Regions from separate parts of the Shewanella mytili genome, predicted to be linked through region 1. Evidence: predicted binding sites of a transcription regulator. Region 1 holds the regulator's gene; each other region holds the start of a gene.
What was found. Region 1 encodes sigma-54, which starts transcription at its own class of promoters, with help from an activator protein. Its sites were predicted from a motif close to GTTGGCACGNNNNTNGNNT; they were not measured.

Region 1 (4,213 bases):
AACGGGCGTTAATCAAATTGCAGATGGCTTCCATGGCCGGTTCTGCATCCGGGCCATCGGCAATCAAACGGATTTTTTTGCCCATGCCGGTTTCCAGCATCAGCAACCCCAGCACGCTGGCTGCGGATGCCTGTTTTTGCCCCTGGACCAAAAGGATGTTGGCATCAAACTCATTGGCCAATACTGCCAGTTTAGTTGCCGCCCGGGCATGTAACCCGAGTTTGTTGAGAATGGTGACTTCCCGCTCAATTCTGGCCACTTTCCAGTTCCCTGTGGCGCGCCTGCACTTTATGTTTGCTGTCGCAAAAACGTTTGGCCAATTGTTCCGTCACGTATACAGAGCGGTGCTTGCCGCCTGTACAGCCAATGGCCACGGTCAGATAACTGCGGTTATTGCGTTCCAGATGGGGCAGCCAGGTATCCAGCAGGTTTTCTATTTGCCAGATGAATTTATTCACCAGCGGCTGGCGGTTAAGAAACTCCCGTACCGGTTCGTCCAGTCCGGTAAACGGCCGCAGCTGGGGTTCCCAGTGGGGATTGGGCAAGAAACGGGCATCAAACACAAAGTCCGCTTCTGTGGGCAAACCGTATTTAAAACCAAAGGAGACAAAGTTGATCACCAGCTCTTTGGTGGCACTGCCCAGCAGAATTTCCCGCACGGCATCGCTCAGCTCATAAATATTGAGGGCGGAGGTGTCGATGTAGTGATCCATCAGTTGCGACAGGGGCATGAGTAACTTGCCTTCCTGCTCGATGGCATCTTTCAGGGAGATTTTGCTCTTGGACAAGGGGTGTAGACGCCGGGTTTCGCTGTAGCGTTTCAGCAGCACTTTATCCGAGGCGTTAAGGAAGAAACTTATCACCTCGGTGTTTTGCGGCAGTTTTTCCAGCTGGCTTTCGAGCACCTTGTCCTGATTGGGCAGGTTGCGCACATCCACGCTAATGGCCACCAGCTCGTTACTGCCGCGCAGGTTGTCCAGCAAGCTGCCAATCATGGGCAGGGGCAGGTTGTCCACACAGTAGTAACCCATGTCTTCCAGAACCCGTAACGCCACAGATTTTCCTGACCCGGAGCGCCCGGAGACAATGGCCAGTTTCATCCGTTGATCACCTGATACAGTTCTGCTTGTGAGGTGGCCTTGCGCAATTGCTTGAGCACCTGTTTGTCACTGAGTTTTTCGGCCATGGCCGATAGCGTGCTCAGGTGTTGCTGGCATTGATCTGCCGGCACCACCAAGGCAAACAGGATGTCTACCGGTTGATTGTCAATGGCATCAAAAGCAATCGGTTCGTCACATTTCACCAGCACCGCAATGGGGGCGGTGATGTCTGGCAGTCGGCCATGGGGAATGGCAATGCCATTCCCGATACCGGTGCTGCCCATTTTTTCTCTGGCCAACAGGCTTTCAAAAATGGCTTGGGATGACAGGTTTGGATACTGGGTCGCCGCGAGTTCGCTGATGAGCTCCAATACCTTTTTCTTGCTGCCGGGTGTGGCGCAGGCGGTACACTCCGGCCGCAGGACGGTACTAAGTTCCATCATGAGTATTTTGTCAGCTTTTCTTTGTATTTAATGACCTGACGATCCAATTTATCAATCAGAGCGTCGATGGCGGCGTACATGTCACTATGTTCCGCGGTGCCATGCACCTCACCACCGTTCAGATTTAGCTTGGCTTCGACTCGTTGTGTGTCTTTTTCCACAGTGAGTACAACGCGCACATTATTGATCTGTTCGAAATGGCGTTCAAGTTTTGCAAATTTACCCTCCACATAGCTTTTCAGAGAGTCAGTGATCTCAATATGATGGCCTGCCAGATTAATCTGCATAGCGGTCTCCTCCATGGGGTCATTGGCTTTACAAACTCTTACGTTGATTTGAAGGCGGGATCATCATGGCTTCGCGATATTTGGCGATGGTACGCCGGGCCACGTTGATCCCCTGCTCAGCCAGAAGCTGTGCCATTTTACTGTCGCTGAGGGGCTTTTTGGGGTTTTCAGCTGCCACCAGCTTTTTAATGAATGCCCGGATGGCGGTTGATGAGCATTCGCCGCCGTCTTCAGTGCCCACGTGGCTGGAAAAGAAATACTTGAGCTCAAAAATGCCGCGGGGGGTGTGCATGTATTTTTGAGTGGTAACCCGGGAAATGGTGGATTCATGCATGTCCACCGCCAGGGCTATATCGTTCAGTACCATGGGTTTCATGGCTTCTTCGCCGTATTCAAAAAAGCCTTGCTGAAACTGCACGATGCAGTTGGCCACTTTGAGCAGGGTATCGTTGCGGCTCTCCAGACTCTTGATAAACCATTTGGCTTCCTGCAGATGACCGCGAATGAATTGGCTGTCGGACTGGCTGCGGGCGCTGCGGGCCATGGCGGCATATTGCTGGTTGATGCTGAGTTTGGGCATGCAGTCCGGGTTGAGTTCCACCACCCAGCGGCCGTTTTTCTTCCAGACGCTGACATCCGGAATGACATATTCTTCATCCTGGGGTTGCACCAGCAGGCCAGGGCGCGGGTTAAGGGTCTGGATAAGGGCTATGGCTTCGCGCAGCTCGTCTTCCTTGAGGCGGGTTTTGCGCATCAAGGTGCGGTAGTCTTTGCTGGCAATCAGGTCAAGATACTGGCTCAGCAACATCACGGCATTTTCCAGATGGGGCGTGTCGGCAGCAAATTGTGCCAGCTGGATTAACAGGCACTCTTGTAAGTCTTTGGCTGCAATGCCAACAGGATCAAAATGTTGCACACGTTTTAGCACGGCTTCGATTTCTGCCAGCTCGATTTCCGGGTCGCCCATGGCTTCGAGGATTTCCTCGGTGCTTTGGGTCAGGTAGCCCTGATCGTCAATGGCTTCAATGATGGCGGTGGCAATGGCCCCATCGGTTTCAGAAAACGGGGTAAGATTTTTCTGCCATTCCAGATGTTCGTGCAAGCCTTCACTGGTTTCCCCTTGAAAGGGCGTGTCGTCATCCCGCAGCGGGCCGGCACTGACCGCCGGTGCCGCCGTGAACACTTCATCCCAGGTGGTATCCATGGGCAGTTCTTCGGGCAGGGATTCGTTGGTGAGGGCCTCAGGGGTTTCCACGGTAGAGCTGTCGGCAACGTCTGCTGTGGCCGGGGTGTCATCCAGGGAGGCATCCGCATTTTCGCTGTTGTCGGCGAGCTGGTTGTCTTCGGTTGTCTCCAGAAGTGGATTAGCCTCCAGCGCTTGCTGAATTTCCTGTTGTAACTCCAGTGACGACAGCTGCAACAGGCGGATGGCCTGCTGCAGTTGTGGTGTCATGGTCAGTTGTTGACCCAGTTTTAACTGGAGTGACGTCTTCATGTTACCGCTTACCCCTACATCCTGTTGTGCATTAAAAAACTTTTTTTATTTAAAGCCCTTAACGATAAAGGCCGGTGTTTGTTGTTTACTATAGCTTGAATTGTTCACCCAAGTACACTGCGCGCACTTGCTGGTTATCGAGGATCTCGGTGGGGGTGCCTTCTGCAATCAGTTGCCCGTGGCTCACAATGTAAGCATGTTCGCAGACATCCAGTGTTTCGCGCACATTGTGATCGGTAATCAGCACCCCTAAACCCCGGGAGCGCAGCTGTTCGATGATTTTCTTGATGTCAATCACCGAGATGGGGTCCACCCCGGCAAACGGCTCATCGAGCAAGATGAACTTGGGATCGGCAGCCAGTGCTCTGGCAATCTCCACCCGGCGCCGTTCCCCACCGGAGAGGGACATGCCGAAGCTGTCGCGGATGTGGGTGATGTGAAACTCTTCAAGGAGTTGCTCCAGCTGTTCTTCCCGGCCGTTTTTATCCAGATCCTTGCGGATCTGCAGTACGGCCATGATGTTGTCCCGCACGGTGAGTTTGCGAAAAATACTGGCTTCCTGGGGCAGATAACCGATGCCTTTGCGGGCACGTATGTGCATGGGTGCCAAGGTCAGTTCATCTTCATCAATGAAAATCCGGCCCTTTTCGCTTTGGATAAGCCCTACTACCATGTAAAAGGTGGTGGTTTTTCCTGCGCCATTGGGGCCGAGCAAGCCCACAATCTGCCCGGTTTTTACCGCCAGGCTGACATCTTTGACCACCATTCTTTTTTTGTAGCTCTTGGCGAGATTCTGGGCGATCAGGGTGTTACTCATTGCTGCTCCTGCCGGGGGCCGGTTTTGCCATCTTGTTGGTAATTATCCGGTTGAATGACCGTGGTTACCCG
Region 2 (4,213 bases), on a different contig from region 1:
CGCCCCAGCACATCAAATCCGCCACGTACTGCGGGGTGATCATGTCAAGAAACTCGCCGGCGGTAGGCATGCCGCTGTCATTAAGCTCCAGCAGCAGTTTCCGAGCCTTGCGCAGGCCATCGTTGAGATTGAAGCTCTTATCCATGTAAGGATCGTTGATAAGCCCTTTCCAGCCCACCGTGGTGCGGGGTTTTTCAAAATAAACCCGCATCACCACTTCCAGTTGCTGCTGGTATTGCGTCCTTAACACCGACAAACGGCGGCCGTATTCCAGCGCAGCGTCGGGATCATGAATCGAACAGGGGCCAATAATCACCAGCAGCCGGTCATCCTTGTTCCGTAACATGTCATGAATGCTCTGACGGGCATTAAACACTGTGGTAGAAGCATTGTCCGTTGCCGGAAATCGTTCCAGAATCGCTATGGGAGGGAGTAACTGCTTAACTTCATTAATCCTGACATCATCATTCTGGTACGACATAATCTTTCTTTGGCTCCGGCACATGGCATTTTTGAGTGAGCTTCCAATCTAGCGTTTCTCCTGATGTGATGCAATTCACTTTCACCCCAAAGCCCATGGACAGACCTGCCCCATAAAAAAACAGGACCACAAGGGTCCTGTTTTTAAGCAATTGACAATTATCAGGCGTTTTTCACCGTGACAAACTCAGGGTAGGCATCCACCCCGCAATCCGCAGCGTCCACACCGTTGTACTCTTCCTCTTCGCTGACGCGAATACCCATGGTGGCTTTCAAAATGCTCCACACCACCAAAGAGGCAATAAAGACCCAACCGAAGATGCAAGCCGCACCCAGTGCCTGAGCGCCGAATGTGGCGTCCGGATTGGACAGCGGCACCATCATCACCCCGAACAGGCCACACACCCCATGCACGGACGTGGCACCTACCGGGTCATCAATCTTGATGCGGTCAAAGGCCACAATGGAGAACACCACCAGGGCACCGGCAATCAGACCGATAATGCCGGCCATGACCAAAGAGGGATTCAACGGATCAGCGGTAATCGCCACCAGGCCAGCCAATGCACCGTTAAGTACCATGGTCAAATCCGCCTTGCCCCAAACGATTTTACACACAATCAGGGCTGCCACTGCGCCAAATGCTGCCGCGGAGTTGGTATTCACGAACACTTTGGCAACCGCAGAGGCGTTTTCAGCATCAGATACCATCAACTGAGAGCCGCCGTTAAAGCCAAACCAGCCCATCCACAAAATGAACGTGCCCAAGGTGGCCAATGGCAGGTTACACCCAGGAATAGGCGTTACGGCACCATTGGCGCCATATTTGCCTTTACGGGCACCCAGCAGCAGCACCCCGGCCAGCGCGGCTGCCGCACCAGCCAAATGCACAATCCCGGAACCGGCAAAGTCAGAGAAACCGGCAGCCGACAGGAAACCGCCGCCCCAGGTCCAGTAACCTTCCATCGGATAGATAAAGGCGGTCATTACCACGCTGAAGAGCAAAAACGCCCACAATTTCATGCGTTCGGCTACTGCGCCAGACACAATGGACATGGCGGTTGCCACAAACACCACCTGGAAAAAGAAGTCGGATTCCAGTGAGTGGGTTGCATCGGCAGCCTGGGTGCCAATCAAGGCGCCAAAGCTTGGCAGGATGCCGCCTTCGGCATTATCCACATACATCATGTAATAACCCACCAGCAGGTAAGTCACACAGGAGATGGCATACAGCACCACGTTTTTGGTCAGGATTTCCGTGGTGTTTTTCGCCCGCACCAATCCGGCTTCGAGCATGGCAAACCCGGCGGCCATCCACATCACCAAGGCCCCGGACATTAAAAAGTAAAACGTATCCAGCGCGAAGCGAAGTTCTGACACTGAAGTTCCCAATTTGGTTAACTCTTCCATCATCATCCCCCTTAAAGCGCTTCGCTGTCGGTTTCACCGGTACGGATACGGATCACCTGTTCCAGCGCGGTAACAAAAATTTTGCCGTCGCCAATCTTGCCGGTACGGGCAGCATTGGTAATGGCTTCCAGCAGCAGATCCAAATTCTCCTCTTTGGTGGCAATCTCCAGTTTGACTTTCGGCAAAAAGTCCACCTGGTATTCCGCACCGCGGTAAAGTTCGGTATGCCCTTTCTGACGGCCAAACCCTTTCACCTCAGAAACCGTCATCCCTTCAATGCCAATGCCCGCAATCGCCTCACGGACATCATCAAGCTTAAACGGCTTGATGATTGCGCTGACTAATTTCATTCAGACCTCCCAAATTGCTTTTTTTGTATGTGATGTTGGCTTATACAATTCAAGCATCAGGCCAAAATGTTAATTTTTTGTTTTATAAAGACTTAGCAAAATTTCATGGCACCAAGGGGCAAGCAAATGCACCAAAATGGTTCAATTCACCGGTTAATGCACAACTTTGAAGCGGTAACAAAATCGACTTTCGCCTTATTGGTAAGCCTCGGATGACAAGGTAATTTGAGCAGTGATTGTTCACTAAGGAGGGAGTTATGCTGCAAAGCACAGAGGCTATTTTGGTGATTGTGGACGTGCAGGGAAAGCTGGCCCGCATCATGTCACAAACCACCCCGTTACATCACCGCCTGCAAATTCTGGCCAAGGCCATGCCGTTATTTGACATACCGGTTTTATGGCTGGAACAGCTGCCGGATAAATTGGGCCCCACCAGTGAAGAACTGGCAAGCGTGCTGCGGCCCATTACCCATCCCATTGCCAAACAGCATTTCAGTGGCTGGCAATGCGATGAGTTTCGTGAGCAGTTGCAACAAAGTGGCCGCACCCAAGTGCTGCTGGCGGGCATAGAAACCCATATCTGTGTGTACCAGACCTGTCGCGATCTGCTGGATCAGGGGCTGGATGTGCACGTGGTGGCAGATGCAGTGGACTCTCGCCAGGCAGAGGCCCGCAGTTTGGGCCTGCAAATGATGCAGCAACGCGGAGCCTGGTTAACCCACTCAGAAGCCTTGCTGTTTGAATTGCAGCACCAAGCCAGCGGCGAACGCTTCCGGCAATTGCTGTCGTTGATAAAATAACCGATAAGCCAGCCCAAAAATAAAGGAGCGTGCACACCAATCGCTGGCGGGCACGCTCCTTTAATCGGTCAATAACCTATCAGTCTTCCAGCGGTGACACCACAAACAGCAAATCGCCCTGGGAAATCTGCTGGCCGTTACCGTTGAGGATCCGCTCGATGCGATATTTCTTATCTTCCGGATACAGCTCGGCGCCTTTGCGGTTAAAGCCGGCCAGTGTCATCTGCGAGAACATCTTCATGGCTTCTGTCAGTGCCAAGGTTTGATCCACAGTGACAATATCGCCCTCTTTAACAAAGTCCGCTTCGCCCGGTGCCGGTGAGGTGTAGAAGATACCCGCCCCCTGCGCCAACACCTTGAGTTCGTTGGACTCACCCACCCGCAAGGATTCGGTATCCACGCCCTGGGTTTCGGCGGCCGCTTCCATCTCGGCAATCAGCGCCGGGATATCCAGCTCGGCCATCAGGCGCGGCAGGTAGTTGGTATCGTAAACGCCATCACGGAACGTGCGATCGTTCAAAATGCGTTTCAGCAGCGGAATGTTGGTTGCAATCCCCTTAATCACCACGCTGTCCAGGTAATCCAGCATCTTGTTGATGGTGTCTTCCCGGTCTTCGCCATGGACGATAATCTGCGCTATCAGGCTGTCGTAGTAAGGAGATACCTCCTTGTTTTCAGCAGCAATGGAGATGACTTCCACGTTATCGTGGGCCGGCATGACGCATTCGGTGATAAGCCCCGGATTTGGCACCAGCTGCAGTACACCGTTGTTGTCCAGTGCGGCTTTTTCCGCGGTCACCCGCACCTCAATGGCATAACCCAGCTCTTTTGGCTGCATCTGTTCGATAGAGCGGCCCGCCGCAATATCAAACTGGGTACTGACGATATCGATGCCGGAAGTCACTTCGGTGACCGGATGTTCCACCTGCAAACGGGTGTTCATCTCCATGAAGTACACTTCGTTGGCATCCAGGTTGTAGATGTACTCTACCGTACCCGCACCGGTGTAATCGGTGGCATTGCCGAGGGCTTCGGTGTATTTCATCACTTTCTGCTTCAGCTCGTCCGGCAACATGGTGGAGCCGGATTCTTCAATCACCTTCTGGTTATTGCGCTGTACGGAGCAGTCGCGAATGCCCAGCACCTTGGTGTTGCCAAAGCGGTCACGCAGCA
Region 3 (4,213 bases), on a different contig from region 1:
AACGCTACCGATTATTCCGCACATCCTGTGTTTCACCCTTCGGGACAGCTAAAGCTGTTCAAAAATGTTCCCGACATTTTGTCGCGTGGCGGGCCAGACGCCTTTCGGCTCCTGCTAAGAGACAGAAATTGTTCTGTCTCTTGTCCTTCGGACACGCTACCGCCCATGGATTTAGGATTCCAGCGTTCCTTCTGTCCCCTAAGGGTCTGATTGTATAGGACAAGTGTTCCTCTTAGCTCGAACGTACCGCAGCACTTTTAGATCATCTGTAGGACTTTTGCTCTTTCTTACAAAAAGTTGCGTTTGCTCAACTAACTAGTTGGCGGACATCTCGTTGTCCGATTACCACCGTGCCAAATTGTCCTCTTCCGTTACTTTGCCTCAGCACAGATTTTATCTCGGCGTTTAGCCAATTCAGGGCTGCTATCCTGCATCGGTTTTAGTATGAGCTGATTGCATTCCTTCTCCTTAATCTGCTGCTCTGTTTGACGTACGGGTTCGCCTCCGGTGCCTGTTTTTGGTTCGAACAGAAATGATTTCCCAATCTTTGCGCTCGGTTCGCCTATTTGGGCTCTCACGGGTTTGTAATTTAGGGATGCATTGCAATACATTCGCAATAAGCTGCGGCCTTTTGAGTTCAGGTTTTTCATGCTGGATAGCTGATTGCACAAATCTGTGAACATGGCTTTGGCTTGTTGGGTGCACTTGGAATAAGACGCTGCTTGCTGCTTAAGGTTTGCACAGATACTTTCTTGCTTTACCTTCCATAGAAAGTGCTGGAATCGAATGTCGGTGCCCTTGTAGGTGAGCGTTTGGGCTGTGACAGTGGTGTTTGTCGCATCAACATAGGCGCTAGTGATGTTATTGCTCACCATTTCCAGATAGGCGGCGAACAGTTGCGACAATGGATCCATGACTCATCCTTAAGTAACTGGCTGGGTTCCCTTTAGTTAGTCAAAGATATTACCGTCTTTCATCTGGCTTTTAAATGGTTTGTGTCACCGCTGATTTTTGGTTTTTATATGGTCTGTACACTTATTGACAGAAATCCAAGTTAGAGCGGTCGGTGCCAACTGAACGCGATAGTGTCCATTCGTGGGTGCGGGTGATCACTTGAACCCCAAAGCTCACGATCCCTTTGATCCTAGTTAGTACTTCATCGCCGTAGCGGTTGGTTTTGTGCTGACGGAACTTGCCGGAATGTTCGCAAAGGCTGGTGGCAATTTTGCTGCATTTGCTTGCCAGCGTTTAAAGCGCTTGAGTGGAGGATGAGTGAGAACGGCTGAGCATGGCATTTGCCGATGTGAGGCACGGTAAATGGAATGGTCTCCCCACAGGGACTCGAACCCCGATCGGTCGCTTAGGAGGCGACTGCTCTATCCTGTTGAGCTATGAGGAGACGGCAGTGATTATACTGGATTTTGCTCCCAATAAAAGATTTGAAATCTAACCGCTTATTTCTTAATCGCTATATCGTTCAACTGGATGTTAATGGCGGCGTTTTCACCATCAAGCAGGGCGGTGGCGGTATGTTCAGATAGCTGATCGATTGTCACCTTGGCTGGTGTCAGGTTGGCAATGGCATGGGGCTTGTTGAGTTTGTCGGCAATGTTGCGTTGCAGCACAATGACAAAGGTATCACCTTTTTTAACGCCATTCTGGCGGCCGATATTAAGGATGATGCGGTTGTTGTCGCGGGCGATAATCTGGGCCAGTAGCGGGCGGCGGTTAAGGGCTTTATCCATGTCGCTGACGGCTTGTGTCAGCACTTGGGTAATGTGCTTACCGTAAGCGGATTGCCAGAAACTGTCAGAGGCCGGATTGACCATGGCGGTTTTGTCAAATTCCCACTCGGCGCTGCCGTTGTAATCCTGCTGCCAGATGATTTCGCCGCTGATGCCATGATACAGGGTTAGCCGCAGCTGAAACTGGCGCTCGGGTGTATTGGCCCACATGCCGAGCATGGAGGCGGTTGCTGGGGCGACCGAAACATCCATGAGTTCGGGTAGCAGCAAATACTGGCTGTTGGTCATTTCGCTGACAACAGCAGGAACGCTGTTGCCAGTGGTGGTCAGTTGCGGTACCTGCAGCGATTGCGTTGCCAGTAATACGGGAAAGCCGGATACGGCTTGTTGCAGGTGCTGGGCAAGGTGCTGCGACAGCACTTGTGGCAGCTTGTCCAGGCGCCCGTAGCGCAGTTGGCTGCGATCGCCAATAAGGGTTTGCGGAACGAGCACCGCCGCTTTCAGGCCTTGGGCGGCGTTATCGAATGCCGTGGTACTGGCCTGAACATCGGCGCGAATGGTGACGCTCAGGCGATTGCCCTGGCGTTGTTCGTTCAGCAGCTCCACAGCGGCAATATGGCTGGCGGCAGACAACGCCAGTTGTGATGTGAGGTTGCCGTTATTGACGGTTTGGCTGGCCTGAAAATTGCCGCCGTTTTGCAGTAATACCATGCTGATTGCATTGTTGATGGCACTTTCGCGAGCCTTGCTTGTATCACCGTTGATGATGGTGGCTTCACCACTTGCTTCTAGCCACTGAGCCTGGCAAGAAAAGCTAAGGCCTAGTAATGCTAATACGCCAAGCAGTTGTTTCATGGTGATGTTTCCCAATGCTGAAATTGCCAAAAATCCGTTGAGCCAAAAATCCGTCTGGATAGGGTGGCGCTTGAAGAAACATTCAAATTTTATGCCATGGCTACGGATGTATCCGCCCGCATAGCAATGCGTTCATGTCACTGGGGGATGCCAAGCCGCAGGCATGCAATGGCTATATGCCGTATCTTGCAAGTTCATTTTAAACGGGCGATACGGCATAGCCTCTTTTATCGCGGTATTGACGGTAAAACCGCTTAAGTGTGGCGGCATCATGCCGATAAAAAGAAAAGTGAATGCAAATGCTGGCGGATGCCAACTGCCGTGGGGCAGGCGGGTTGCGCCAATGGGATTGATATGAAACTTGCCATCATGTTTTCGATGATACTGTTAGCCGGTTGCAGCCATTCGATGGCCTCGGCGCCGGCCCCATCAACGCCTGCCATCGATAACGCCCTCAGCAATGACCATGGCGTTATCGGTATGAGTGGCTTGTTGGCTCAGCAACTGGTGCAAAGCGGTGATGATGCCAATCGGCAGCTGCCTTTGTTGGTGGCAACGCCGGTAATGGTGGAAGACCTGCAAAGCAGCGACAAACTGGCGGCGCAATTGCAACAGGGGTTGATGACCCAAATGCAGCAGGCCGGGTTTACCTTGGTGGATTTGAATGTGGCCGATGCGGTGCGGGTAACGCCAACAGGGGATTTTTTGCTGAGCCGTGACTGGCAAAAAGTGCCGGCCAATATTGAGGTGGCGCAGGTATTGGTGTCCACGGTGAGCAAATCCCGCACGGGGTTGTTGATTAACAGCCGCATTGTGCTGTTATCGGGCAATCAGGTGGTGGCCAGTGCCCAGCTGTATGTGTCCCAGCAAGCGTTGCCTGAGTATGTGGCCTTGTCACCCCGGGTGGTTTCCCAAAATGGGCTGCTGTACCGCAACGATGCTGCAGGTAAAGGCCAGGTACAGGTACTGGGAGAGATGAAATGAAACTATGGAGCATATTGGCGCTATTGGTGTTGCTTGGCGGGTGCAGTACCCGCGACCGTTACGTTACCTGGGAAACCGTAGCGCCCGAATCCTTCCCGAAAATCACCGCCATTGGTTACGCGCCGCTGGCAACCCAACCGGCCAAGGATGCTGCCGGGCGGGTATTGATGGCCATGCAGGCATCAAAAATTGCCGCCTACCGGGAGCTGGCAGAGCAGGTGTATGGCCAGCAGCTATCGGCCAGCAGCAATGTGAACGACTGGATGATGAAATCCGATGAGGTGAAGGTGTCGGTATCTGGGGTTATCCGTGGTGCCAAAGTGGTGCGCAGCTACCCGGCAGGCGATCATTACGTTACCGAGCTGGAGCTGGATTTTGCCCATGTATGGCAGTTATACCAGCAGCAACATCGCCCGCAACGGGTAAAAGAGATCACCTATTTTTAAGTGCCGATGCAGATGCGCTGGCAGCGCTTGATCCATGCCGGCGCCATGTATTTTATCCGAGGCGGTTTGCCTGAGCGTCATTCTCCTAATCCCTTGAGGGCTTTTAAGCGGTAATGTGCTGAGCGCCGCTTGGGTTTGTTTCCCTCCACCCTTACATGCCCGTATATCACCTGGCTCCCGTTT
Region 4 (4,213 bases), on a different contig from region 1:
GTACTGCAAAGAAAACCAATAACAACTCACTGAGCCAGGAAGATTTCTTTGCCTTATTGAGTGCCCAGTTGTCCATGCAGGATCCGTCCAATCCGGTGGATAACGACCAGATGATTTCCCAGATGGCCTCGTTTTCCACAGTGGATGGCATTAATAAGCTCAATGATGAAATCACCAACCTCAATACGGTGATGACCTCCAGCCAGGCATTGCAGGCATCAGGCCTTATTGGCCAGAAAGTGCTGGTGCCCTCGGGCAGCGCGTACATTTCGGCCACCGAGCCTACCGTGCGCGGGGTGATAAGTACCACCGAACCCATTAACGCCATCAAGATGTCGGTGGAGGATGCCAGTGGCCAGGTGGTGCGTACCTTTACCGTAGACGGCAGCAATGGCGGCAATATCGACGTGGAATGGGATGGCCTGGATGATAGTGGCAATACCATGGCACCGGGCACGTACACCCTTAAAGCCAACGGGGTGGTGGACGGGGTTTCTGAAGATCTTTACGTGAGCACTTACGGCCATGTCAGCAGTGTGTCGCTGAATTCGACTACGGGCGCCGTGGTGAACATTCGGGGAATTGGTGGCGTATCGCTGTCGGATGTTTTAGCCGTTTCTGAAAGTTAAGTTTTGCGCCGGGTCAGGCCGGACAACAGTATTTATAAAAGAGGTGGATTATGTCTTTCAATATTGCTCTGAGTGGGATCAATGCGGCGCAAAAAGATCTCAATACAACCGCAAATAACATCGCGAACGTCAATACCGTGGGCTTTAAGGAGTCTCGGGCCGAGTTTGCCGATGTGTATGCCAGCTCTATTTTCTCCAACAGCAAAACCGCCGTGGGTGGCGGGGTGACCACCACCCAGGTGGCACAGCAGTTCCATGAGGGCAATCTTAAGTCCACCAGCAATGCGCTGGACATGGCCATTAGCGGCAACGGTTTTTTTGTCACCTCATCATCCATTGATGCCCAGGATTTCTCCTTTACCCGTGCCGGTGCCTTCAAGCGCGACCCCAACGGCTTTTTGGTTGACTCCCAGGACAACTATCTGCAGTGTTTTCAGGTGGATTCAGACGGTAATTCCGCATCGGTGAGCCTGAGTACCACCAAACCCGTACAGGTGCCGGATACCGCCGGTAGCCCGCAGGCAACCCAGAATGTGGCCATGAGCATGAACCTGAACTCCAACGCTGACGCGCTGGACCCGGCCGCGTTTAATCCGGCAGATTCTTCCACCTTCAATAACTCCACTGCGGTGACCATTTATGATTCGCTGGGTGAGTCCCATACCCTGACGTCCTATTTTGTGAAACCCGAAAATGGTGCCTATACCGGCGAAAGCAACTGGGTGGTGTTTTACGCGGTGGATGGCAAACAGGTGGATCTGGACGGCAGCGCCGGAACTTATCAGACCGACACCGACGGTGACGGTACTCCGGATAACAGCGGTACGGCGCAAACCACCGGCGGTTGGGTGGGCTCGGTGCTGACCTTTGATGCCACCGGTGCTTATAAGGGGTCTGATCCGGCCATACTGACCACTGCCCAGTTGGGGATTGGCGGTGCCAACGTGTTGAGCGCTTCGGCAGACGGCTCCCAGCAAATTTCCATCAGCTTTAACAAGCCCACCCAGTATGCGGAAAGTTTTGGCACCACGGAAATGACTCAAGACGGCATTACCGTTGGGCGCCTGACCAATGTGGAAGTGGGCAGCGATGGCTTGATATCCGCCAAATACAGTAACGGTTCCACCGTGCCATTGGCCCGGGTGGCGCTGGTGCGTTTTGCCAACGAGCAGGGGCTTACCCAGGTGGGCAACACCTCCTGGAAAGCCAGTCTGGAATCCGGCGAAGCCCTGGCCGGTGAAGCCAACAGCGGCGTATTCGGCTCCATCAAATCCTCCTATCTGGAAGGCTCCAACGTGGATTTGACCACCGAGCTGGTGGATCTTATCTCTGCCCAGCGTAACTTCCAGGCCAACTCCCGAACTCTGGAAGTGAACAATACCCTGCAACAGACCGTATTGCAGATCCGTTAATGGGTTTCACCCAACGGTAAAGCTTGGTTTAAAGCGGCAACTTCTTGCCGCTTTTCTTTTGTTGTTTCCCCAATCACCTGTTTTCCCTGCCGTTCTTTTTCCATGGAGCAGAAAATCTGCTGGCATGGAGTTTGCTTAATTGAGCATAAGCGCATTTTTTGACGGGGCAACTGGTGGACAAATTCCTCTACATCGCAATGACCGGCGCCAAGCAGAACATGGATGCACTGGCGGTACGGGCAAATAACCTGGCCAATGCCAATACCGATGGTTTCAAGGCGGATATGGCGCAGGCCCGCTCCATGCAGGCTTTTGGCGAAGGGTTGCCCTCTCGGGTATTTGCCATGACCGAACTGCCATCATCGGATTTCTCCTCCGGAGCATTGCATACCACCGGGCGGGATCTGGACATTGCTGTTAAAGACCAGGGCTGGATTGCGGTGCAGGCAGATGATGGCCGCGAGGCCTATACCCGCGCCGGGAGCCTGAATATTGACGTTAACGGCATGCTGCGTAACAGCAGCGGCCATGCGGTGATGGGGGATAACGGCCCCATTGTGTTACCGCTGCCCATTGAAAAACTGGAGATTGCCGCCAACGGTACCATTTCCGTGAGGCCCCAAGGTGCCACGCCGGAAGTGATTGAAGAGGTGGGGCGGATAAAACTGGTCAATCCCGGCAATAACAATTTGATGCGCGGCGAAGACGGGCTGTTTCACACCCTTTATGGGGAGCCCGCTGCTGCCGATGCCGACGTTAATGTGGTCAGCGGCGCGGTGGAGAGCAGTAACGTTAGCGCCGTGGATGAGATGGTCAACATGATCAGCTTGCAACGCCAGTTTGAACTGCAAGTAAAAATGATGAAAACCGCAGAAGACAACGACAAGTCTGCTGCTGCATTGGTACGCATTAGCTAGGAGTAACGATTATGCATCCTGCTTTATGGATTAGTAAAACCGGGCTCGACGCCCAGCAGACCGACATATCGGTAATTTCCAACAATATCGCTAATGCCAGCACCGTGGGTTACAAAAAATCCCGGGCAGTGTTTGAAGATTTGCTGTACCAGACGGTGAATCAGGCCGGGGGCATCAGTGCATCCAACACCAAACTGCCCAACGGGCTGAATCTGGGGGCGGGCACCAAAGTGGTATCCACCCAGAAGCTGTTTTCCCAGGGCAATATGGAAACTACCGATAACGCGCTGGACTTGATGATCCAGGGCCCGGGCTTTTTTGAAATTCAGATGCCGGATGGCACTACCGCCTATACCCGCAACGGCCAGTTCACTATGGATGACAGCGGCCAGATGGTAACCTCCGGTGAAGGCTATGTGCTGCAACCCGGCATTACCCTGCCAGCCAATGCCACCTCGATTACCGTGTCTTCCGAAGGGGAAGTGTCAGTGAAAATGCCCGGCGAAGCTGAAAATCAGGTGGTAGGACAGTTAACCATGTCTGACTTCATCAATCCGTCCGGTCTTGACCCCATTGGCCAGAATCTCTATCTGGAAACCGGTGCCAGTGGCGCACCGGTGCAGGGCACGCCAGCGCTGGATGGTATGGGCAGTATCCGTCAGGGTTCTTTGGAAACTTCCAACGTCAACGTGACCGAAGAGCTGGTCAATCTGATTGAAAGCCAGCGGGTATACGAGATGAATTCCAAGGTCATCTCGGCGGTGGATCAGATGCTGAGTTATGTAAACCAGAATCTGTAACGGGGTAAGGTTATGAAGGTATTACTGACACTATTGCCGCTTTTGTTCCTGGGGGCCTGTGCCTCCAGTCAGCACAAGCCGATTGCCGACGATCCTTACTATGCGCCTGTATATCCGGATGACAGCAGCGAAACCGCGCTGGTGCCCACCGGCTCCATTTACACCAATAACCGGGCCACGGCGCTGTTTTCCGATCTTAAAGCCCATCGGGTTGGGGACATTGTCACCATTGAACTGGTGGAATCCACCCAAGCGAAAAAAAGCGCGGGCAACCAGATTTCCAAAGGTTCCAACCTGTCGGTAAATCCACTGATGGCCGCCGGGCGCAATGTCACCATTAACGGCAACTCGCTGGATGTGGGATATAGCGACAGCATGGATACCGCCCGTTCGGCGGATACGGACCAAAGCAACAGCTTGTCCGGCGAGATTTCCGCCAACGTCATTCAGGTGCT

Region 2: ACIDEJ_RS03525 (P-II family nitrogen regulator) is a predicted target of sigma-54. The motif match lies at 2,288-2,306, and genes of this name have one in related genera.
Region 3: ACIDEJ_RS01045 (flagellar assembly protein T N-terminal domain-containing protein) is a predicted target of sigma-54. The motif match lies at 2,681-2,699, and genes of this name have one in related genera.
Region 4: flgF (flagellar basal-body rod protein FlgF) is a predicted target of sigma-54. The motif match lies at 2,160-2,178, and genes of this name have one in related genera.

The regions. Positions count from the first base shown of each region.
Region 1 covers NZ_JBKOUD010000022.1:7,555-11,767, forward strand. Annotated here, with positions in the region: gene ACIDEJ_RS14815 (HPr family phosphocarrier protein) at 1-259, opposite strand, end outside; gene rapZ (RNase adapter RapZ) at 246-1,100, opposite strand; gene ptsN (PTS IIA-like nitrogen regulatory protein PtsN) at 1,097-1,540, opposite strand; gene hpf (ribosome hibernation promoting factor) at 1,540-1,830, opposite strand; gene ACIDEJ_RS14835 (RNA polymerase factor sigma-54) at 1,859-3,325, opposite strand; gene lptB (LPS export ABC transporter ATP-binding protein) at 3,414-4,142, opposite strand; gene lptA (lipopolysaccharide transport periplasmic protein LptA) at 4,139-4,213, opposite strand, start outside.
Region 2 covers NZ_JBKOUD010000002.1:174,710-178,922, reverse strand. Annotated here, with positions in the region: gene aroG (3-deoxy-7-phosphoheptulonate synthase AroG) at 1-481, opposite strand, end outside; gene ACIDEJ_RS03530 (ammonium transporter) at 643-1,890, opposite strand; gene ACIDEJ_RS03525 (P-II family nitrogen regulator) at 1,902-2,240, opposite strand; gene ACIDEJ_RS03520 (hydrolase) at 2,498-3,040, shown strand; gene ACIDEJ_RS03515 (ATP-binding protein) at 3,120-4,213, opposite strand, start outside.
Region 3 covers NZ_JBKOUD010000001.1:240,211-244,423, forward strand. Annotated here, with positions in the region: gene ACIDEJ_RS01035 (hypothetical protein) at 372-914, opposite strand; tRNA gene ACIDEJ_RS01040 (tRNA-Arg) at 1,324-1,399, opposite strand; gene ACIDEJ_RS01045 (flagellar assembly protein T N-terminal domain-containing protein) at 1,455-2,600, opposite strand; gene ACIDEJ_RS01050 (FlgO family outer membrane protein) at 2,955-3,584, shown strand; gene ACIDEJ_RS01055 (LPP20 family lipoprotein) at 3,581-4,030, shown strand.
Region 4 covers NZ_JBKOUD010000001.1:249,361-253,573, forward strand. Annotated here, with positions in the region: gene ACIDEJ_RS01095 (flagellar hook assembly protein FlgD) at 1-629, shown strand, start outside; gene flgE (flagellar hook protein FlgE) at 680-2,041, shown strand; gene flgF (flagellar basal-body rod protein FlgF) at 2,215-2,958, shown strand; gene flgG (flagellar basal-body rod protein FlgG) at 2,970-3,758, shown strand; gene flgH (flagellar basal body L-ring protein FlgH) at 3,771-4,213, shown strand, end outside.